DNA from 2 places in the Streptomyces sp. NPDC058864 genome. Region 1 is predicted to be linked to the other one. Evidence: riboswitches for the same ligand, from Rfam matches in the RefSeq annotation. Region 1 holds a riboswitch; the other holds the start of a gene.

Region 1 (10,011 bases):
GTTACGCCCTCGCGGTCGCGGCGGCCGCGGTATGGGCGGTGGCCACGTACCGCTGACGCGGGGTCCCGGTCCGGGCCGACGCGAGGGGACGGCTGCGCCGGATTCCCGAGGCCGACCTCGCCGTGCTGCGCAGGCTCCCCACCAACGGCGGAGCGTGCTGCCGACCGACCACCACACCGGCAGCGAGGCCGTGCGAGGCGGTCGGCGGACCGTGGGAGAGACGAAGGGCCGCACCAAGGAGCCGGGCGTCGACGTCGACATCGCCCACGGGCGGCTACCGGGGAGGGCGACCGATATCTCCGGGGCCGAACCCCCGTGGCCGGGCCCGGGGCGCGAACCCGTCGGGTCCGCCCGGGCGCGGCAGGACCCCGGCCGCTCCGGGAGGATCCGGGCGGGCCGGGGCCCGTGGCGTCAGCACTCGATGACGTTGACCGCGAGGCCGCCGCGTGCGGTCTCCTTGTACTTGACTTTCATGTCCGCCCCGGTCTCCTTCATGGTCTTGATGACCTTGTCGAGGGAGACGTGGTGCCGGCCGTCCCCGCGCATCGCCATGCGCGCGGCGGTGACGGCCTTGACCGCGGCCATGCCGTTGCGCTCGATGCAGGGGATCTGGACGAGCCCGCCGACGGGGTCGCAGGTGAGGCCGAGGTTGTGCTCCATGCCGATCTCGGCGGCGTTCTCGACCTTCTCCGGGCCGCCGCCGAGGACCTCGGCGAGGCCGCCCGCGGCCATGGAACAGGCGGAGCCGACCTCGCCCTGGCAGCCGACCTCTGCGCCGGAGATGGAGGCGTTCTCCTTGAAGAGCATGCCGATCGCGCCCGCCGCGAGCAGGAAGCGGACGACGCCGTCCTCCTTCTCCGCCTCCGTCGACTGCCCGGCCACGAAGTTGACGTAGTAGTGCAGGACGGCCGGGATGATGCCGGCGGCGCCGTTGGTGGGGGCGGTGACGACGCGGCCGCCCGCGGCGTTCTCCTCGTTGACGGCCATGGCGTAGAGGGTGACCCACTCCATGGCGTGGGCCGCCGTGTTGCCCTCGGCGCGCAGCTGCCGGGCGGTGGCCGAGGCGCGGCGGCGGACCTTGAGGCCGCCGGGGAGGATGCCCTCGCGGGTCAGCCCGGCCTGCACGCAGTCCTGCATGACGCGCCAGATCTCCAGCAGGCCCGTGCGGATCTCCGCCTCGGTGCGCCAGGCCTTCTCGTTCTCCAGCATCAGGCCGGAGATGGACAGCCCGGTCTCCCGGGTGAGCCGCAGCAGCTCGTCGCCGGTGCGGAAGGGGTACTTCAGCGCGGTGTCGTCGAGCTTGATGCGGTCCTCGCCGACCGCGTCCTCGTCGACGACGAAGCCGCCGCCCACCGAGTAGTAGGTCTTCTCCAGCACGGGCGCGCCGGTCCCGTCGTACGCGAAGAGCGTCATGCCGTTGGCGTGGTACGGCAGCGAGCGGCGCCGGTGCAGGATCAGGTCGTCGTCGGCGGAGAACGGGATCTCGTGGGCGCCGAGCAGGCTGATGCGGCGGCCGCTGCGGATCTGCTCGACCCGCTCGTCGGCGGTGTCGACGTCGACCGTGCGGGGGGAGTGCCCCTCCAGTCCCAGCAGCACCGCCTTGGGGGTGCCGTGCCCGTGACCGGTCGCGCCGAGCGAGCCGAACAGCTCGGCGCGCACGGAGCCGACGCCCGCCAGCAGGCCGTCGTTCTTCAGCCGCTGGGCGAACATCCGCGCGGCGCGCATCGGGCCCACCGTGTGGGAGCTGGACGGGCCTATGCCGATCGAGAACAGGTCGAAGACGGAGATGGCCACGGTGCGATGACTCCTCGGGTTCGCGGACCCCGTTGTCCGCGGGCGGCCGGCGGGGTCACCGCCGGAGTGGTACGTGTGCGGCGTGGGTGCGCCGCGCTTGTTCCAGTGTGCGGGACCGTCCTCGCGGTCGGCCCCGCACACCGGGTGACGCTCGCTACTTCAGGCCGGGGTACAGCGGGTGCTTGCCGGCCAGGGCGGTGACCCGGGCGCCGAGCGCCTTGGCGGTCTCCGCGTCGAAGCCCGGCTTGAGGGCCTCGGCGATGACGTCGGCGACCTCGCGGAAGTCCTCCGTGCCGAAGCCGCGGGTGGCCAGCGCCGGGGTGCCGATGCGCAGACCGGAGGTGACCATCGGCGGGCGCGGGTCGTTCGGGACCGCGTTGCGGTTGACCGTGATGCCGATCTCGTGCAGCCGGTCCTCGGCCTGCTGCCCGTCGAGCTCGCTGTCGCGCAGGTCGACCAGGACCAGGTGGACGTCGGTGCCGCCGGACAGCACCGAGACACCGGCCGCGGCCACGTCGTCCTGCGTCAGCCGCTCGGCGAGGATCCTCGCGCCCTCCAGGGTGCGGACCTGGCGGTCCTTGAACTCCTCGCTCGCCGCGACCTTGAAGGCGACCGCCTTCGCCGCGATGACGTGCTCCAGCGGGCCGCCCTGCTGGCCGGGGAAGACCGCCGAGTTGATCTTCTTGGCCAGCTCCGCCTTGCACAGGATGACGCCGCCGCGCGGGCCGCCGAGCGTCTTGTGCGTGGTCGTGGTGACGACGTCCGCGTACGGCACGGGGGAGGGGTGCAGCCCCGCCGCCACCAGACCGGCGAAGTGCGCCATGTCGACCATCAGGTACGCGCCGACCTCGTCGGCGATCCTGCGGAAGGCCGCGAAGTCCAGCTGCCGCGGGTACGCCGACCAGCCGGCGATGATCAGCTTCGGGCGGGACTCCTTGGCCAGGCGCTCGACCTCGGCCATGTCGACCTGCCCGGTCTCCGCGTCCACGTGGTACGCGGCCACGTTGTACAGCTTGCCGGAGAAGTTGATCTTCATGCCGTGGGTCAGGTGCCCGCCGTGGGCGAGGTTCAGACCCAGGATCGTGTCGCCGGGGTTCAGCAGCGCGAACATCGCGGCCGCGTTGGCCTGCGCGCCCGAGTGCGGCTGGACGTTGGCGTGCTCGGCGCCGAAGAGCGCCTTGACCCGGTCGATCGCGAGCTGCTCGACCACGTCGACGTGCTCGCAACCGCCGTAGTAGCGGCGGCCGGGGTACCCCTCGGCGTACTTGTTGGTCAGCACCGAGCCCTGGGCCTGGAGCACCGCGACCGGAGCGAAGTTCTCCGAGGCGATCATCTCGAGGGTGGACTGCTGGCGGTGCAGTTCGGCGTCGACGGCGGCGGCGACGTCGGGGTCGAGCTCGTGCAGTGAGCTGTTGAGAAGCGACATCAGGGGGGTCATCCGTCCGGAGGTCGGAGTGGACAGGGCGGAGCGGTCGGGAGGTCCCGAGCGGTCAGGCGCCGGTGAAGGCGGTGTACTCGTCCGCGGAGAGCAGGTCGCCCGGCTCCTCGGAGATCTTCACCTTGAACAGCCAGCCGCCCTCGAAGGCCGCCGAGTTCACCAGCGAGGGGTCGTTGACGACGTCCTCGTTGACCTCGGTGACCTCACCGGAGACCGGGGCGTACAGGTCGCTGACCGACTTGGTCGACTCCAGTTCACCGCAGGTCTCGCCCGCGGCGACCGTGTCGCCGACCGCCGGGAGCTGGACGTAGACGACGTCGCCGAGGGCGTTCGCCGCGTGCTCGGTGATGCCCACCGAGGACACACCGTCCGCGTCGGCGGCCGAGACCCACTCGTGCTCCTTGCTGTACCGCAGCTGCTGGGGGTTGCTCATGGCGTGAATTCTCCTGGATGACGGTATGTGCTGGTGACGGCTGTCTTGACAGGTGGGACGGCTGTGCCGGATGTGAGCGGGAACTCAGCGCTGCCGCTTGTAGAACGGCAGGGCCACCACCTCGTACGGCTCATGCGTACCGCGGATGTCCACGCCCACACCGGAGGCGCCCGGAACGGCGTGCTCGGCGTCCACGTACGCCATGGCGATCGGCTTGCCCAGGGTCGGGGACGGCGCGCCGGAGGTGACCTCGCCGACCACCTCGCCGCCCGCCACCACGGGGTAGCCCGCCCGGGGGACGCGGCGGCCCTCGGCGACCAGGCCGACCAGCTTGCGCGGCGGCGTGGCCTCGGCCTTGGCGGCGGCCGCGGTCAGCGCCTCGCGGCCCACGAAGTCACCCGGCTTGTCGAACTTCACGACCCGGCCGAGCCCGGCGTCGAAGGGGGTGAGCGCGGTGGTCAGCTCATGCCCGTACAGCGGCATGCCCGCCTCCAGGCGCAGCGTGTCGCGGCAGGACAGGCCGCACGGCACCAGGCCGGCGTCCGCGCCCGCCTCGGTCAGCGCCAGCCACAGCTTCTCCGCGTCGGCCGGGGCGACGAAGAGCTCGAAGCCGTCCTCGCCGGTGTAGCCCGTGCGGGCGATCAGCGCGGGGACCCCGGCCACGGTGCCCGGCAGGCCCGCGTAGTACTTCAGCCCGTCCAGGTCGGCGTCGGTGACCGACTTCAGGATGGCGGGGGAGTTCGGGCCCTGGACGGCGATCAGCGCGTAGGCGTCCCGGTCGTCGCGGACCGCCGCGTCGAAGCCGGCGGCGCGCTCGGCCACCGCGTCGAGGACGACCTGGGCGTTGGAGGCGTTGGCGACGACCATGTACTCCTCGTCGCCGAGGCGGTAGACGATCAGGTCGTCGAGGATGCCGCCGTCGGGCGCGCAGATCATCGTGTAGCGGGCACGGCCCACGGCCAGCGCCGAGATGTGGCCGACCAGCGCGTGGTCCAGCGCCTCGCCCGCGGCCGGACCGGTGACCGTGATCTCGCCCATGTGGGACAGGTCGAAGAGACCGGCCCGGGTCCGCACGGCGGTGTGCTCGTCGCGCTCGCTGGCGTACCGCAGCGGCATGTCCCAGCCCGCGAAGTCGGTCATGGTGGCGCCGAGGGCGCGGTGCAGCGCGTCCAGTGCGGTACGGCGGGGTTCACTCATCGGTCGGGCTCCCAAGGCGAGGAAGAGACAGGTAGGGCGATGACGGGGCAGGCCCTCCCCATCTGTCATCGGAACCTGAGAGGTTCACCTGGACCCTCCGGTCGGAGGAGCCTGGCTTGCACCTTGGGTGGGGCGGCACCCCCGTCGCCGGGAGGGCTCGCCCGCTTTTCAGATGTGCCTCGAACGCGCGGTATCTGTGCCTGAGAGATTCAAGGGAGGACTTGCTCCTTCGGCGTCCCGCCCGCCGCAGCGGTGCGGAAGCTCTCCCGCGCGGCCTCGAACGGCCGATATGAGATTGAGGGCGCCATCATTGCACGGGCGCCCGTCGTTGTCGCGATCGCGTCCCGGATGTCCGGGTCCGGTCCCGATCCGGTAGTAACGACGCCGCTTCTCTGGGTAGGCAAAGACACAGGATTTACCATTTCTTGAACGTCGGACCCGGAGGGCGAACTGTGCGGTGGCAGAGTGCGTATGCGACGGCCGGGGGTCCGGCCGTGTCCCGGCCGGTACCGGCGCGGGCCGGGGAGGCGCGCCGCGCGGGCCGCGCCGTGCGGCCGCGACGGCTGCTCGACCTGCGGCGGGGACGCCGGCCCGTGCGCACCCTGCGCTACCCGCCGGGTGACTTCCTGGTCGTCTCCGGACTGCCCGGCGGCGGCAAGAGCACCCTCATGCGGCGCGCGTCGGGCGGGGCCCGCCTGATCGACTCCCAGGACGTGCGGGAACGCTGGCAGGCCCGGGTTCCGCGGCTGCTGCCGTACGCCCTCTACCGTCCCCTGGTGCGGATCGCGCACTACGCCGGTCTGTGGCGGGCGCTGCGTTCGGGCGACAGCGTCGTCCTGCACGACTGCGGCACCCTGCGCTGGGTGCGCGCCTGGGTCGCCCGCGAGGCGCGGCGCCGGGGGCGGGGCATGCACCTGGTGCTGCTGGACGTTCCCGTGCGGACCGCGCTGGACGGTCAGCGCGAACGCGGCCGCGGGGTCTCGGCGTACGCCATGGCCCGGCACCGCGCCGCCTCCCGCCGCCTGCTGACCGAGGCGGAAGCGGGCCGGCTGCCCGGGGCGTGCGCCTCGGTGGTGCTGCTGGACCGCGAAGCGGCCCGGGAGCTCGAGGCCATCGACTTCGACGGCTGAGCGGCCGGGCCGCGTCGCGTGAGGGGCGGTACCGCTACTGGAGCTGCGGATCCACCTGGGCCTCCGGCGCGAGCTGCGCCTCGGGCGGGAGCTGCTCGCCCTGGTCGTTCAGGGGGAGCGGCAGCGGGAGCGGAAGCGGCAGCGGCAGCGCGCCGGTGAGCAGCTTCGGCACCGCCAGCAGCAGGGCCTGCAGGTCGGCGACGACGGTGGCGACACCGGCCGTCACGCCCGCGAGGTCCTTGGCGACCACCTTGGCCAGCAGGTCCGTGACGTCCTGGACCAGCTTGGTGAGCGCGTTCTTGACGTCGGTGACGGCGTCCGCGGCGCTCTGGTCACCACCCGGTCCGCCGACCTGGTCGATGAGGGCCGGGTCACCCGGCTGGCCGGGATCGCCCGGCTCCAGGCCCGGTTGTGGCGCGCCCGGATCGTAGGCCGACGGGTCGGTGATGCCGGGAGATACCGCACCAGCCTGGTCGAGGACCGAGGCCAGCTGCCGGCTCGACTCCTCCAGACCCTTGCGGAGGTCCTCCAGCTTCGCCGAGTCGGGGCTTTCGACCTGGGCTTCCTGGGTGAGCTTGGCCCCGATGGACAGCGTGTCACCGAGCTTGGCGATGAGTTCGGCGTTACCCGTGTCCGCCGCGCGAGCGGCGAGGTGCTCGACCTCGACGGCCGTGCTCCGGGTGGGGGCCTGGGCACTCGCGACACCGCCGGTGAGGCCCATCGTCAGCGAGGCGCACACGGCCGCCGCTATGAGGGTGGAGTTGATCCTGGTGATGCGCATGTCGAGATATCTCCCGGTTGAGGGTTTTCTCCTTGCTCGTCCTACCTTCGGAGCGGCGGTGACGCTTCGCAACCGGACGATCGCATCGCGTGACGGGCTCGTGTGGCGGGCTTGTGATGCGGGGGTCGCCCGCGCCCGCCGCCGGATAGGGTTTCCACGGAGCGCACGACCACAGGAAATTGCGAGGCGAGACGCAGTGAACATCCCGGGGCAGCGGATACCGGACGGCTTCGCCCCGTCGGGCCACGGTGCCGGCGGCTGGCCCGCCAACGAGCTGGAGGAAGTGCTCTCCGCGGCACTCGGCGATCCGGGTGCCACGGCCCGCGTCCTGGAGGTGCTCGGGCGCTCGCAGTTGTGGATCCCGCTGCCGAACGGCGGCGGCCCCGACAGCACCGACCTCGACCTGCCGACCCTCGAACTCGAAGGCGGCGTCTACGTCCCGGTCTTCAGCTCCGAACAGCAGTTCCTCGCCGCCGGATCCGGCATGAGCTTCGCCGTCGCCCCCGCCCGTGAGTTCGCCCGCGGGCTGCCCCCGCAGCTGGGGATCGCCGTGAACCCCGGAGGCGCGGTGGGCATCCCGCTGCCGCCCGCCGCGGTGATGGAGCTGTGCCGCACCGACCGCGAGCCCGGCACCCCGAGCGGCGCCCGGGTCCGGCTGTGGGAACCCTCGCCGGAAGAGGAGCCGGTGGACTTCCTGGCCGTCGCCGCGGGCGAGTTCGCCGTGACCCCGGTCGTGCTCTCCGCCCGCCGCGCGCTGGCCAGCGTCGAGGGCGACCCGGCCACGCTCTTCGTCGGCGTGGAGCTCGACCGCTGGCAGGAGGAGGACCGGGCCGCCGCCATGGCCGCCATCGGGCGCGCGCTCGGCGCCGTACCACTGCCCTGGCAGGTCAATCTGGTGCTGCTGGACGTCGCGCAGGACCCCATCGGCGACTGGATGCTGGAGCGCGTGCGACCCTTCTATGTCGGCACGGGCGCATAACCTGGGTCCGGCACGGCACCAGAGGCATTCGGCGAAGCAGACGACGCGGACGAGGCAGACGCGGAAGGGCGGGACACGTGAGCGCCGGCGTGGGAGGGGGCGGGGGGCTGGAGCATGCGCTCCGGCAGGTGACGCCCGGTAGGTACGACGCCTACGAGGAAGTGCTGAGGACCCTCGCCGACAGTCAGGTGTGGATGCTGCTCTGGCAGGGCACCCCCGGCGGGGCGGACGCGCAGTACGGCAACATGGAGGTCGCGGGCCACGGCTACGCGCCCTGCGTGACCTCGCCGCAGGAGTTCACCGCCTGCGGCTGGAACCGGGCCCACGAGGTGGTGTCCGGTCGCGAGATCGCGGCCTCGCTCTTCCCCGACCGCTGGGGACTGTGGCTCAACCCGCACGCCCCGGGCGGCGGCGTCGGCATCCCCTGGCTCGACCTGCGGCGCGTGTGCCTCGGGCTCGACCGCTCCCCGGCCGGACCGCTGCGGATCGGCGAGCCCGCGCTCCAGATCCCCCAGTACTACGCCCTGTTGACCCAGCAGGCCCATCGCAATCCGGCCGTCCGCTCGCTGCGGCGCGCCTGGGTCCAGCCCGTGCTCGGCGAGCCGTACCTGGCGATCGGCGTCGACCTCTACGACGCCGGGCCGCAGGCCGCGGAGACGGTGCGCCTGATGATGCAGTCCGCCCTCGGGGCGGTGCCGCAGGGGCTGCCGGTCGCCACGGTCGCGCTCACGGACGAGTACGACCCGGTCGGCATGTGGATGCGGGCCTCGGCGCAGCCCTTCTACTCCCGCGACGCCCACGGCGCACCGGGTGCGCCGGGCGCTCCCGGGGCGACGTACGGCTGGGCCCCGCAGCCCTACTGAGCCTCCGGCGGTTCGCCGCGGTCACGTGCCTGCGTTGTGGGCGGCGTGCGCGCCGTTGCGCCTGCGGCGGGCCTTTCCCGCCCGCCCACCCGTGCGGCATCGCGGGCGTGTCCGGGTGGCCCTTGTCGGCGGTGCCGGCGCGTCGGCGGCGTACCGTCCCATCGCAGGCGGTCACGGGCGGGTGGGCGGGAGACGGCCCGCCGCAGGCGCAACGGACCCGCACCCGCCGACGTACCCGCACCCCCGCCAGGGGCCCCGCAGGGGGCCGCCCGTCAGAGGACCGCGTTGATGAGCCCCAGCGGCGGGCTCCCCAACTCCAGCAGCGCGCCGTGGAACCGCTGCAGCGAGAACTCCGGCCCCCAGGCGCGCCGGGCGCGCTCCCGCAGCCGCATGATCTCCAACTTGCCCCAGGTGTACCGCCCGTAGGCCGCGTCGAAGGTGCCGCGCCGCGCTTCGGAAGCCGCGCCGGCCCGCGCGAGGTGGGCGTCCCGCATGAACCGCTGGGTGGCCTCCTCCAGCGTCATCGCCCCCGTGTGCAGCCCGATCGCGCACGCGAGCCGGGTGACGCGTACGAGCGCCTCCAGGGCCACGCCGATCGCGAAGCGGGGGTCGCGGGCGCGGAAGCCCTCCTCGAGGCAGACCTCCTCGACGTAGTGCGCCCAGCCCTCGCAGAAGGACAGCGAGTGCAGGACACGCCGCACCTGCGTGGGTGCGTGCCGCAATGCCCGTCCGTGGGCGAAATGACCCGGCGCCACCTCGTGGACGGTGATCGCCGGCAGGCTCGTGCGGCTGAAGACCGAGAGCCACTCCTCGCGTTCCTCCTCCGGCCAGTCCGGCTCCGGCGGGGTGACGTGGTACCAGGAGGCGGAGTCGGCCTCCTCCGGCGCGGCCCAGGTCATCATGGCCATGGACCAGCGGCGCGACGGCGGCGCCGGCCCGACGAGGCAGTCGCCGTCGAGCCAGGGCACCAGCCCCCGCTGCCGGGTGAAGTCGATGACCTCGTCGGTGAGCCTGGCGGCCTCGGGGATCACCCCGTCCGCGTCCGGGTGGTCGGCCAGCAGTCGCGGGATGAGTTCGTCCACGCCGGCCTTCGGGTCCAGCCGTCCGCAGGACTCCGTGAGGAGCTCGGTGAGCCGGTCCCGTTCGCGCTCGGCCTCGTCGGCGAGGGCCGCGAGGTCGACGCGCAAACCTTCCTGACTGCCCATCAGCAATGTGAGCGCCTCCCCGCCGAGCCGAGGGTCGGGGTCACCGGTCTCGGCGGCGCGGGCGATGTGGTCGACCAGCCGGGAGTGCGCGGCGAGCGCCGGACCCGCCTCCGGCTCGGCGTCCGGGTCGAGGTCGGCGGCGAGGCCGCGGACCGCCCCGAGGAGTGCCCCGGCGACCGGCGCGCTCACCC
Region 2 (10,011 bases), on a different contig from region 1:
CGGCATATCCCAGGCCCATGCGCAACTCTTCGGCGAGCCGGTCGAGGACCCGGCCGGAAAGCCGGTGCGGGGCGATGTTCACTTCAATGTTGAACTGCGCGAGCTCGGTCTGGAAATCACGGCTCGCGATGCGCTCGAGGACCTCCTCGTTCATCATGCGCGGCAGCCCGTCGCGGTCGGTGAGATTGAGTTCGATCTCCAGCCCCATCAGATTGCGGGGACGGTCGAACCTCTTCTCCTCCAGCAGTCGCTCCAACCCCAGCAGGCACTGCTTCAGCTTCCTGCGGAACCGCTGGCGGTCGGCCAGGTCGAACCCCGTGGCCACGACCTTTTCCCCCATCGGAGGTCCTTCCTCGAGTGGGCCGTGATCACATCATGCCCAGCCCTGAGATCGATAAGGCCCCCGGCGCCGCCCCGGAACCGCTAAGCTGGCCACGAGCACCGTCTCGCGGCACATTCCGCGGGCATGTACGGAATTCACATGCCGGCGGCGGCCCTCTCGTGAAAAACACCGACGAGATTCAGCCATCCGCAGTAACACGGAAAGCGCAGTTCACGGCGTGGCCGACGGTGCAATCGGGGATCTAATACGCGCCCAGGGTGACCTGGAACCGCCTTGCCCGTAATATCGCTGACGGCTAGATGAAACACTGCGCGAACACTCCTCGTATATCCTTCGTTCACAGGCAGAGCCTCCGCGACCCGCCGCGCGCCCGCGACGCACCGGCCACGGGAAGGGATCCGCATGCCCACGCTGATTCCGTTCGTCGCCGCCCCCACGCGCCTCACGGATCCGGGCTGTCCCGGCCTGCCGCAGTTCCATCAGCTCCACCGCTGACAGTGCTGTCCGCACCCCGCCGAGCACCCCCCGTGTCTCCTCATGAGAGGCCGCCCACCATGCCGCTGCAGGTAGCCCCAGCCCCCGCTCCCGCCCTGCGGAGCGTTCTCGCCGCCCTGAGCTCCCCCACCGCCGTCCGCGAGGCCCGCACCCCCTCGCTGCGCAACGCCACGGGGCCGCTGGTCGCCGAGCACCCGCTCCCCCTGCACGTCCTCGACCCCGTGATCACCGAACCGGGAGGACTGCCCCGGGCGCGGCTGACCGGCTGGCGCTTCCACATCCGCACGGGCGAGAAGGTGGCCGCCGCGGGCGAGACCGTGGACACCCCGGACGGCTGGGCGTTCTCGCACTTCTGCGAGGGCCCTTACCTGGCCTCCACCGAGCGCGCGCTGCGCCAGGCCGACGCGCTCACCACCCCCTACCAGCCGCACCTGCTCTCCGTACCGGGGCTCTACATGCTGACGCTGTGGCTGCACGGGGACGTCACGGCCGACGCGGGCACGGCGCAGCCGGCCCCCTCGGACCTGCTGGTCCCGCTGGCGCCGGCGCCGCCGGGGATCGCCGCGCACCGCATGCACCGGCTCTCCGACCTGGTGCCGGTACTGACCCTGCGCCTGGCTCCGCCACCACTGCTCGGCACCACCGCCTGAGGCTCCCGGCTGGGGCGACCCCGCACGCCTCCGTGACCGTCCGGTCACGGAGGCGTTGCATTGTCCGGGCAACCGCCCGCGAGAGTGAATGCGTCCCCAACTAACGAGGACAGCTCACGCGAAATCCCTGCGGAAATCCCTCAGTAGAGCAACACTGGGACCGACCGACTGAACGGGGGAGCGGCATGACTGAGGTTCCTACCCAAGGCAGCCGTACTTCACACCACTCGCAGCGAAAGACGTCGTCCATGTGCCCGCACCAGCCGCAGTGTCCGTCCGCCGGCAGCCCCGACCGCGAGGCCGCCCACATCATGGCCAGCCACCCCGAGCAGGGGTGGAGCCTGCTGTGCAACGGCGTCCTCCTCTTCGAGGACACCGGCGAACTCCTCCCCGACGGCCAGATCATCGCCCCGCACCGACCGCTCGGCAGCGGGCACATCGTCACGGCGGCCTGACCGGGCCGGGAACGACACAGGGCCGACCCCGCTGCAGCAGCGGGGCCGACCCTTGCGCGTCAACCGCCCTTACGCGTCGTACTCGTCCAGCGGGGGGCAGGAGCAGACGAGGTTGCGGTCGCCGAAGGCACCGTCGATGCGGCGGACCGGCGGCCAGTACTTGTCCGCGGCCGACACACCGGCGGGGAAGACCGCCTCCTCACGGGAGTACGCGTGCTCCCAGTCGCCGCCCAGGGCCGCCGCGGTGTGCGGGGCGTTGCGCAGCGGGTTGTCCTCCTTGGGCCACTCCCCCGAGCCGACCCGCTCGATCTCGGCGCGGATCGCGATCATCGTGTCGCAGAAGCGGTCCAGCTCCGCGAGGTTCTCGCTCTCCGTCGGCTCGATCATCAGCGTCCCGGCAACCGGGAACGACATCGTCGGCGCGTGGAAGCCGTAGTCGATCAGGCGCTTGGCGACGTCGTCGACCGTCACGCCCGTCTCCTTGGTCAGCGGGCGCAGGTCGATGATGCACTCGTGCGCGACGAGCCCGCCCGGCCCGGTGTAGAGCACCGGGAAGTGCGGCTCCAGGCGCTTGGCGATGTAGTTCGCGCTCAGCACCGCCACCTGGGTGGCGCGCTTGAGGCCCTCGCCGCCCATGAGCCGCACGTACGCCCACGAGATCGGCAGGATGCCGGCCGAACCCCACGGCGCGGCCGAGATCGGGCCGACGCCCGTCTCCGGGCCGGCGGCCGGCTGGAGCGGGTGGTTGGGCAGGTACGGGGCGAGGTGCGCGCGGACCGCCACCGGGCCGACGCCGGGGCCGCCGCCGCCGTGCGGGATGCAGAAGGTCTTGTGCAGGTTCAGGTGCGACACGTCGCCGCCGAAGTGGCCCGGCTTCGCCAGGCCCACCAGGGCGTTGAGGTTCGCGCCGTCCACGTAGACCTGGCCGCCCGCGTCGTGCACCGCGGCGCAGATGTCTCCGATGTGCTCCTCGAAGACCCCGTGCGTGGAGGGGTAGGTGACCATGAGCACGGCGAGCTCGTCGCGGTGCTGCTCGATCTTGGCGCGCAGGTCCTCGACGTCGACCTCGCCGTCTCCGGCGGTCTTCACGACGACGACCTTCATGCCGGCCATCACGGCGCTGGCGGCGTTGGTGCCGTGCGCGGAGGACGGGATGAGGCAGACCGTGCGCTGGGCGTCGCCGTTGGCGCGGTGGTAGGCGCGGACCGCCAGCAGGCCGGCGAGCTCGCCCTGGGAGCCGGCGTTCGGCTGGAGGCTGACCTTGTCGTAGCCGGTGACCTCGGCGAGGCGGTCCTCCAGCTCGTGGATCAGGGTCAGGTAGCCCTCGGCCTGGTCGGCCGGCGCGAAGGGGTGCAGCGCGCCGAACTCGGGCCAGGTGACCGGCTCCATCTCGGTGGTCGCGTTGAGCTTCATGGTGCAGGAGCCCAGCGGGATCATGCCGCGGTCCAGCGCGTAGTCGCGGTCGGCGAGGCGGCGCAGGTAGCGCAGCATCGCGGTCTCGGAGCGGTGCTGGTGGAAGACCGGGTGGGTCAGGTAGTCCACCTCGCGGATCAGTCCGGTGGGCAGCGCGTCCTCGGTGGCCGCGTCCAGGGCCTCGACGTCACCGGTGACACCGAAGGCGCCCCAGACCGCGTCGAGGTCGGCGCGGCCGGTGGTCTCGTCGCAGGCGATGCCGACCAGGTCGGCGTCGGCCTGGCGCAGGTTGACCCCGGCCTCGCGGGCGGCGGCCACGACCTCGGCGGCCCGGCCGGGCACGCGGGCGGTGACGGTGTCGAAGAAGGCGCCGGTGGTCACCTCGACGCCGCCGGCGCGCAGGCCCTCGGCGAGGACCGCGGCGTAGCGGTGGGTGCGGCGGGCGATCTGGGCCAGGCCGTCGGGGCCGTGGTAGACCGCGTACATGCCGGCCATGACGGCCAGCAGCACCTGCGCGGTGCAGATGTTGCTGGTGGCCTTCTCGCGGCGGATGTGCTGCTCGCGGGTCTGCAGCGCCAGGCGGTAGGCCTTGTTGCCGTCGGCGTCGACGGAGACGCCGACCAGGCGGCCCGGCAGGCTGCGGGCGTAGGTGTCGCGGACGGCCATGTAACCGGCGTGCGGACCGCCGAAGCCCATGGGAACGCCGAAGCGCTGGGTGGTGCCGACCGCGATGTCGGCGCCGAGCTCGCCCGGGGAGGTGAGCACGGTCAGGGCCAGCAGGTCGGCGGCGACGGTGACGACGGCACCGAGCCCGTGGGCCTGCTCGACGACCGGCTTGAGGTCGCGCACGGCGCCCGAGGCGCCCGGGTACTGCAGCAGCACGCCGAAGACCCCGCGCTCGGCGATCTCCGCGGGGATGCCCTCACTGAGGTCGGCGACGACGACCTCGACACCGGTGGGCTCGGCACGGGTCTCGATCACGGCGACGGTCTGCGGGAAGGCGTCGGCGTCGATCAGGAAGACGCCGTCCTTGACCTTGCCGACGCGGCGGGCCAGGGCCATCGCCTCGGCGGCGGCCGTGCCCTCGTCGAGCAGCGAGGCACCGGAGGTGGGCAGCCCGGTCAGGTCGGCGACGACCGTCTGGAAGTTCAGCAGGGCCTCCAGGCGGCCCTGGGAGATCTCCGGCTGGTACGGCGTGTACGCCGTGTACCAGGCGGGGTTCTCCATGACGTTGCGCAGGATGACCGGCGGGGTGAAGGTGCCGTGGTAGCCGAGGCCGATCATGGGCCGCAGCACCTGGTTGCGGTCGGCGAGCGAGCGCAGTTCGGCGAGGACCTCGGGCTCGGTGCGGGCACCGGACAGGCCGAGCGCCTCGGCGCTCTTGATGGTGTCCGGGACGGCGGCGGCGGTCAGCTCGTCCAGCGAGCCGTAGCCGACCTGCGCGAGCATCTTGGCCTGCGCGCCGGCGTCGGGCCCGATGTGGCGCTGCTCGAAGGGGATGCCGCGCTCCAGCTCGGAGAGTGGGATGCGGTTGGCGGTCATCTGCGGAGGCCTCCTGGTCTGGCGCGACACGGCCTCCCCCTCTGTCATCTGAACCTGAGAGCTTCACCGCCCCGCACGTGCCGGGGCGGCTTTCACCGTCGGTGAGGAAGGGGCCGCGCACGGGGTGTGCCGCCCTTTCCTGCTTTCCAGAGTGACCTCGCCCATGCGGTACGGATGCCTGAGAGATTCCGGGGAGGGTTTGCTCCTTCGGCGCCCGGCGGGCGGTTCCCCGCGTCGCCAGGACTCTCCCGCAAGGGGTCAGCAGCCGCTGTCAGCGTACCAGCGCGCTCCGGTACCGGGTCATGTGACAGCCGCCACCTTTCGTGCCTAAATAGGATTAATCGCGACCAGTTGGAGGGACCGTGCAGACCGGGATCGATCCGCGCAGCCTCATCGGACGCAGGGCCTTCGACCGCAACGGGATGAAGATCGGCACGGTGGACGAGGTGTACCTCGACGACGCCACCGGGGAGCCCGAGTGGGCGGCGGTGCGCACCGGTCTCTTCAGCCGGGACGCGTTCGTGCCGCTGGAACCGAGCGAGTTCACGGGGGAAGAGCTGCGCGTCCCGTTCGACAAGGCACTGATCAAGGACGCCCCGGACTTCGGCGTGGGCCGGCACCTCTCGCCCGAGCAGGAGCTCCAGCTCTACCACCACTACGGCATGAGCGGGCCCTCGCTCTCCGGCCCGGTGCCGGAGCCCCCGCCGGACCGCGACTTCGGCACGCTCGCCGGCGACAGCTGACGCGGCGGCCCCGGCGGGCCCGGTAACACCAGCGGGAGCGGCTCGGACGGCTCCAGCTCCGGGTCGGTCAACGCGAAGGTGCGCACCCGCCCCGGCACGGCCGAGCCGGGCTCCTCGAAGCGGACGGTGACCCTCCCGACCCCGCTGCCCTGCACCCACCCGGCGCCGTACTCGGTGTGCCGTACGTCCTGGCCCGGCACCCAGCGCCGCTCCGCCGGCCCCGGTTCCCGGATCTCCTCCCCGGACCGCTCCGGTGCCGCCTCGGACGGGCCGGGCTCCTCGCCTGCCGCCTCCCCCTCCCGCTCCGCCGCCTGGGCGAACAGGTCCTCCTGCGTGAAGTCGGCCAGCCCCGCGACACCGACGCCGAGCAACCGGACGCCGCCCGTGATGTCGACGGCCTCCAGCAGCCGCGCCGCGGTCTCCCGAACGACCGCCAGGTCGTCGGTCGGGGCCCGCAGCGTCTCCGAACGGGTCAGCGTCGTGAAGTCGTACCGCCGCACCTTCAGCACCACCGTGCGGCCCGAACGGCCCGCCGAGCGCAGTCTGCGCACGCAGCGGTCGGCCAGCCGGTCCACCTCGAGCCGGACCCGCACCCGGTCGGTGAGGTCGACGTCGAAGGTGTCCTCGACCGAGACCGACTTGCTCTCGCGGTCGGCGACCACGGGCCGCTCGTCGACCCCCAGGGCCATCCCGTGCACATGGGCGCCGTGCGCCTTGCCGAGCAGCCGTACCAGCTCGGCCTCCCCCGCCTCCACCACCTCGCCGACCGTGAGGATGCCCGCCCGCCGCAGGTGCTCGGCCGTGGCGGGCCCCACGCCGGGCAGCGCGCGCACCTGCATGGGGGCCAGCAGCTCACGTTCGGTACCCGGCTCGATGACCACCAGCCCGTCCGGCTTGGCCTGCTCCGAGGCGATCTTGGCGAGCAGCTTGGAGCCCGCGAGTCCCACCGAGCCGGTGAGCCCCGTCACCGCTCGGATGTCCGCCCGCAGCCGCTGCCCCACCGCGCGCGGGTCGTCACCGATGCCGCCCGCCTCCAGGTCGACGAAGGCCTCGTCCAGACTGAGCGGTTCGACCAGCGGCGACAGCCGCGACAGCAGCTCCATGACGACGTCGCTGATCTGCCGGTACACGGCGAAGCGCGGCACCAGGTAGGCGGCGTTCGGGCACAGCCGGCGGGCGTGCGCCATCGCCATCGCCGAGTGCACCCCGTGCACCCGGGCCTCGTACGACGCGGTCGCCACCACGCCGCGCGGCCCGATACCCCCCACGACGACCGGCTTCCCCCGCAGACTCGGCTTCGCGGCCTGCTCGACGGCGGCGAAGAACGCGTCCATGTCCAGATGGAGGATGGTCGGCGCGCTTCTCACAGTCACCGATGGTGCACCACGGGTCCGACATCCGCCGTACGCGTGTACGGCGGACGGGTGGGGAGCGGCCGTTCGGCCCGGTTCAGCCCGCGCGGTTGCGACGCCGTGCCAGCTCGTCGCCCGGGTTGTGGCCGACCAGGGTCTCCCCGGTGTCGACCCGCTCGGAGTGCAGCTGTGACAGGGCCCCCTCGACGTCCCGCCACACCACGCCCACCGCGATCCCGAAGATCCCCTGACCGCCCTGGAGGAGATCGACGACCTCGTCCGGGGAGGTGCACTCGTACACCGTCGCACCGTCGCTCATGAGCGTCATGCGGGTGAGCTCGGCGGGCGCGCTGGACCGCAGGTGCTGCACGGCGGTGCGGATGTTCTGCAGGGACACGCCCGTGTCGAGGAGCCGCTTGACGATCTTGAGGACCACGACGTCCCGGAAGCTGTACAGCCGCTGCGTCCCCGAGCCGTAGGCGGGCCGGATGCTGGGCTCCACGAGCCCGGTGCGCGCCCAGTAGTCCAGCTGGCGGTAGGTGATGCCGGTGGCCGCGCAGGCGGTGGGGCCGCGGTAGCCGACCTTCTCGCCGGCCTCCTCCGGCAGTTGTCCCGAGGTGTCGCCCGAACCCCCTCCGGGGGGCGTCGCGGCGTTGCGGGCCAAGGCCCCGCGCATCGGATACGGGCCGCCGAAGGCCGTACCGTCGCCGGTGCTTCTCACGCCGACCTCCCGTCCCTTCGCACCCCTCAGGGCACGCGCACGTGCCATCGGGACTTTCCTTCTCGACGGTAGGCAGTCACTCCGGGTGCGTCAACGATCGCCACGCTCGGCACGCCGAGTGATATCAACCCCAGAGGTGGTTTCCCGTGTCCCAGGTGGGGGTAAGGCTGGACGAATGGTTCCGGCGGGCCCTCATTGACTGCTGGTGCCGAAGTCCTCGGGCGAGATCTGGTCGAGGAACTCGCGGAACTTCTCGACCTCGTCCTCCTGCTCGTCCGGAATGGCGATGCCGGCGTCGTCCAGCACGCCGTCGCTCCCGTAGATGGGCGTTCCCGTGCGCAGCGCGAGCGCTATGGCATCCGAGGGACGGGCGCTCACCTCCACGCCGCTGGCGAACACCAGCTCGGCGTAGAAGACGCCGTCGCGCAGGTCGGTGATCCGGACCTCGGTCAGCGTCTGGCCGACGGCCTCGAGCACGTCCTTGAACAGATCATGGGTCAGCGGCCGCGCGGGCGTCATGCCCTGTTGCGCGAAGGCGATGGCGGTGGCCTCCCCCGGCCCGATCCAGATGGGCAGGTAGCGGTCGCCTCCCACTTCCCGCAGGAGCACAATCGGCTGGTTGGAGGGCATTTCGACCCGGACACCCACGACGTCGAGCTCGTTCACACAGCAACCCTAGGCCGTGCCCGGCAGGTTTGGGTAGTCGGGACCGGCCCGGCCGGTCCCCGACCGGGCGTGTCCTGGCCATGTCGGCTCAGAAGAGCCGCACCCTGAGCGCGGACTGCACCAGCGCCGCGTGCAGTCGCACCGACAGCGCCGCCAGCTCCCGCGCGGTGGCCTCCGCGTGCGTCCTGGTCTGCGGATTGCGGTGCCTGCGCAGTGGCGCGACCACCTGCTCCACCAGACCCGCCTCACGGTCGGCCGCCGCCTTCACCGCACGCAGATGGCGCGGTTCGAGCCCGAAACGGCCCAGATCGGCCACGATCTTGGCGATGTTCACCGTTTCGGCGTCATAGTCGCCGTCGGCACCGGCCTCCACCAGGCCGTACGCCTCCCACTGGGCGAGTACGCCCGGCTCGGCGCCCGTGGCGGCCAGCAGTTCCTCCCGGCCGATGCGCAGCGTCGCGGGCGCTTCCCGCTCCACCGTGCCGACCTCGAGCAGTTCCCGGGACTCCCCGGAGGCCGGGGCGGGCAGCGGCAGCGGTTCGCCCCGGTCGAGGGCATCGAGGTGCTCGCGGATCACTTTGAGCGGAAGATAGTGGTCGCGCTGCATGCGCAGCACGTGCCCGAGCCGTTCCACGTCCCGGACGGTGAACTTCCGGTACCCCGACGGGGTGCGTTGCGGCTCCACCAGCCCCTCCGCCTCCAGGAAGCGGATCTTGGAGATGGTGACCTCGGGGAACTCCTCCCGCAACTCGTTGAGCACCGCTCCGATGCTCAGCAGCCGGTCGTCCGCGGTGGCGGTGCCGTTTCCGGCACCGCCCGACGGTGTACGAAGCATGAACCTTCCCTCGCGGGGGTCAGGCGCCCCACTGGCTCGCGTAGAAGACCAGTCGGTACTTGCCGATCTGCACCTCGTCGCCACTGGACAAGGTCACCGAGTCGATCCGCTCCCGGTTGACGTAGGTGCCGTTGAGGCTGCCGACGTCGGCGACCGTGAAGGAACCGTCCTGCTGACGCCGGAACTCCACGTGACGCCGCGAGACGGTGACGTCGTCCAGGAAGATATCGCTCTCCGGGTGGCGGCCGGCCGTCGTCAGCTCGCCGTCCAGGAGGAAGCGGCTCCCCGAGTTGGGACCACGGCGCACCACCAGCAGCGCGGAGCCCGGGGGCAGCGCGTCGACCGCGGCCTGGGCCTCCGGGGACAGCGCCGGAAGGGTGGTCTGTCCCGTCGCCTCGGCCTCGTACGCCTCGATCCCGGAGATGGAGATCGTGGACGTGGTCTCGGAGGCACGCTCGGACGGCACTCCGGCACGCAGCGGCGCGCCGCAGTTGGAGCAGAAGCGGCTCGCTTCCGCGTTCTGGAACCCGCACCGCGTACAGACCGGCAAGGACCCTCCACCCGTGCTAGAGGCTGATGGTTGCTGGAAACCTATGCGCCCCGCAGCCGCAGGGTCAACAGAAACCGCACCAGGACCGCCCGAAATGTCACCACCCGGAGCAGCGGCCTCGTCACGGAACAGCGGGCGCTCCTCGCCCGGTCCCTCCCCCTGCGCGTGCCGCGGCGCGCGATGGCGGGCCGTGGGGCTGTCATCAGCCGGACGCGAACTCTTGCCGAACCACTTACCGAACAACTT

The links. Region 1 has a riboswitch for glycine ahead of gcvT (glycine cleavage system aminomethyltransferase GcvT). Riboswitches for the same ligand answer to the same signal wherever they lie in the genome.
Region 2: linked by a shared signal. The riboswitch ahead of gcvP (aminomethyl-transferring glycine dehydrogenase) and the one ahead of gcvT (glycine cleavage system aminomethyltransferase GcvT) in region 1 are both predicted to bind glycine.

The regions. Positions count from the first base shown of each region.
Region 1 covers NZ_JBHYMQ010000010.1:106,142-116,152, forward strand. The annotation lists gene ACFW3D_RS10890 (hypothetical protein) at 1-56, shown strand, start outside; gene ACFW3D_RS10895 (L-serine ammonia-lyase) at 412-1,794, opposite strand; gene glyA (serine hydroxymethyltransferase) at 1,949-3,220, opposite strand; gene gcvH (glycine cleavage system protein GcvH) at 3,285-3,665, opposite strand; gene gcvT (glycine cleavage system aminomethyltransferase GcvT) at 3,750-4,862, opposite strand; glycine riboswitch at 5,041-5,141, opposite strand; gene ACFW3D_RS10915 (AAA family ATPase) at 5,315-5,992, shown strand; gene ACFW3D_RS10920 (hypothetical protein) at 6,027-6,773, opposite strand; gene ACFW3D_RS10925 (enhanced serine sensitivity protein SseB) at 6,970-7,752, shown strand; gene ACFW3D_RS10930 (enhanced serine sensitivity protein SseB C-terminal domain-containing protein) at 7,830-8,615, shown strand; gene ACFW3D_RS10935 (DUF885 family protein) at 8,888-10,011, opposite strand, start outside.
Region 2 covers NZ_JBHYMQ010000098.1:8,287-18,297, forward strand. The annotation lists gene ACFW3D_RS38865 (glutamate-cysteine ligase family protein) at 1-340, opposite strand, end outside; gene ACFW3D_RS38870 (hypothetical protein) at 898-1,488, shown strand; gene ACFW3D_RS38875 (DUF5999 family protein) at 1,737-1,943, shown strand; gene gcvP (aminomethyl-transferring glycine dehydrogenase) at 2,013-4,898, opposite strand; glycine riboswitch at 4,938-5,050, opposite strand; glycine riboswitch at 5,055-5,159, opposite strand; gene ACFW3D_RS38885 (PRC-barrel domain-containing protein) at 5,261-5,641, shown strand; gene ACFW3D_RS38890 (DNA polymerase IV) at 5,554-7,008, opposite strand; gene ACFW3D_RS38895 (MerR family transcriptional regulator) at 7,091-7,714, opposite strand; gene ACFW3D_RS38900 (bifunctional nuclease family protein) at 7,907-8,380, opposite strand; gene ftsR (transcriptional regulator FtsR) at 8,469-9,215, opposite strand; gene ACFW3D_RS38910 (FHA domain-containing protein) at 9,235-10,011, opposite strand, start outside.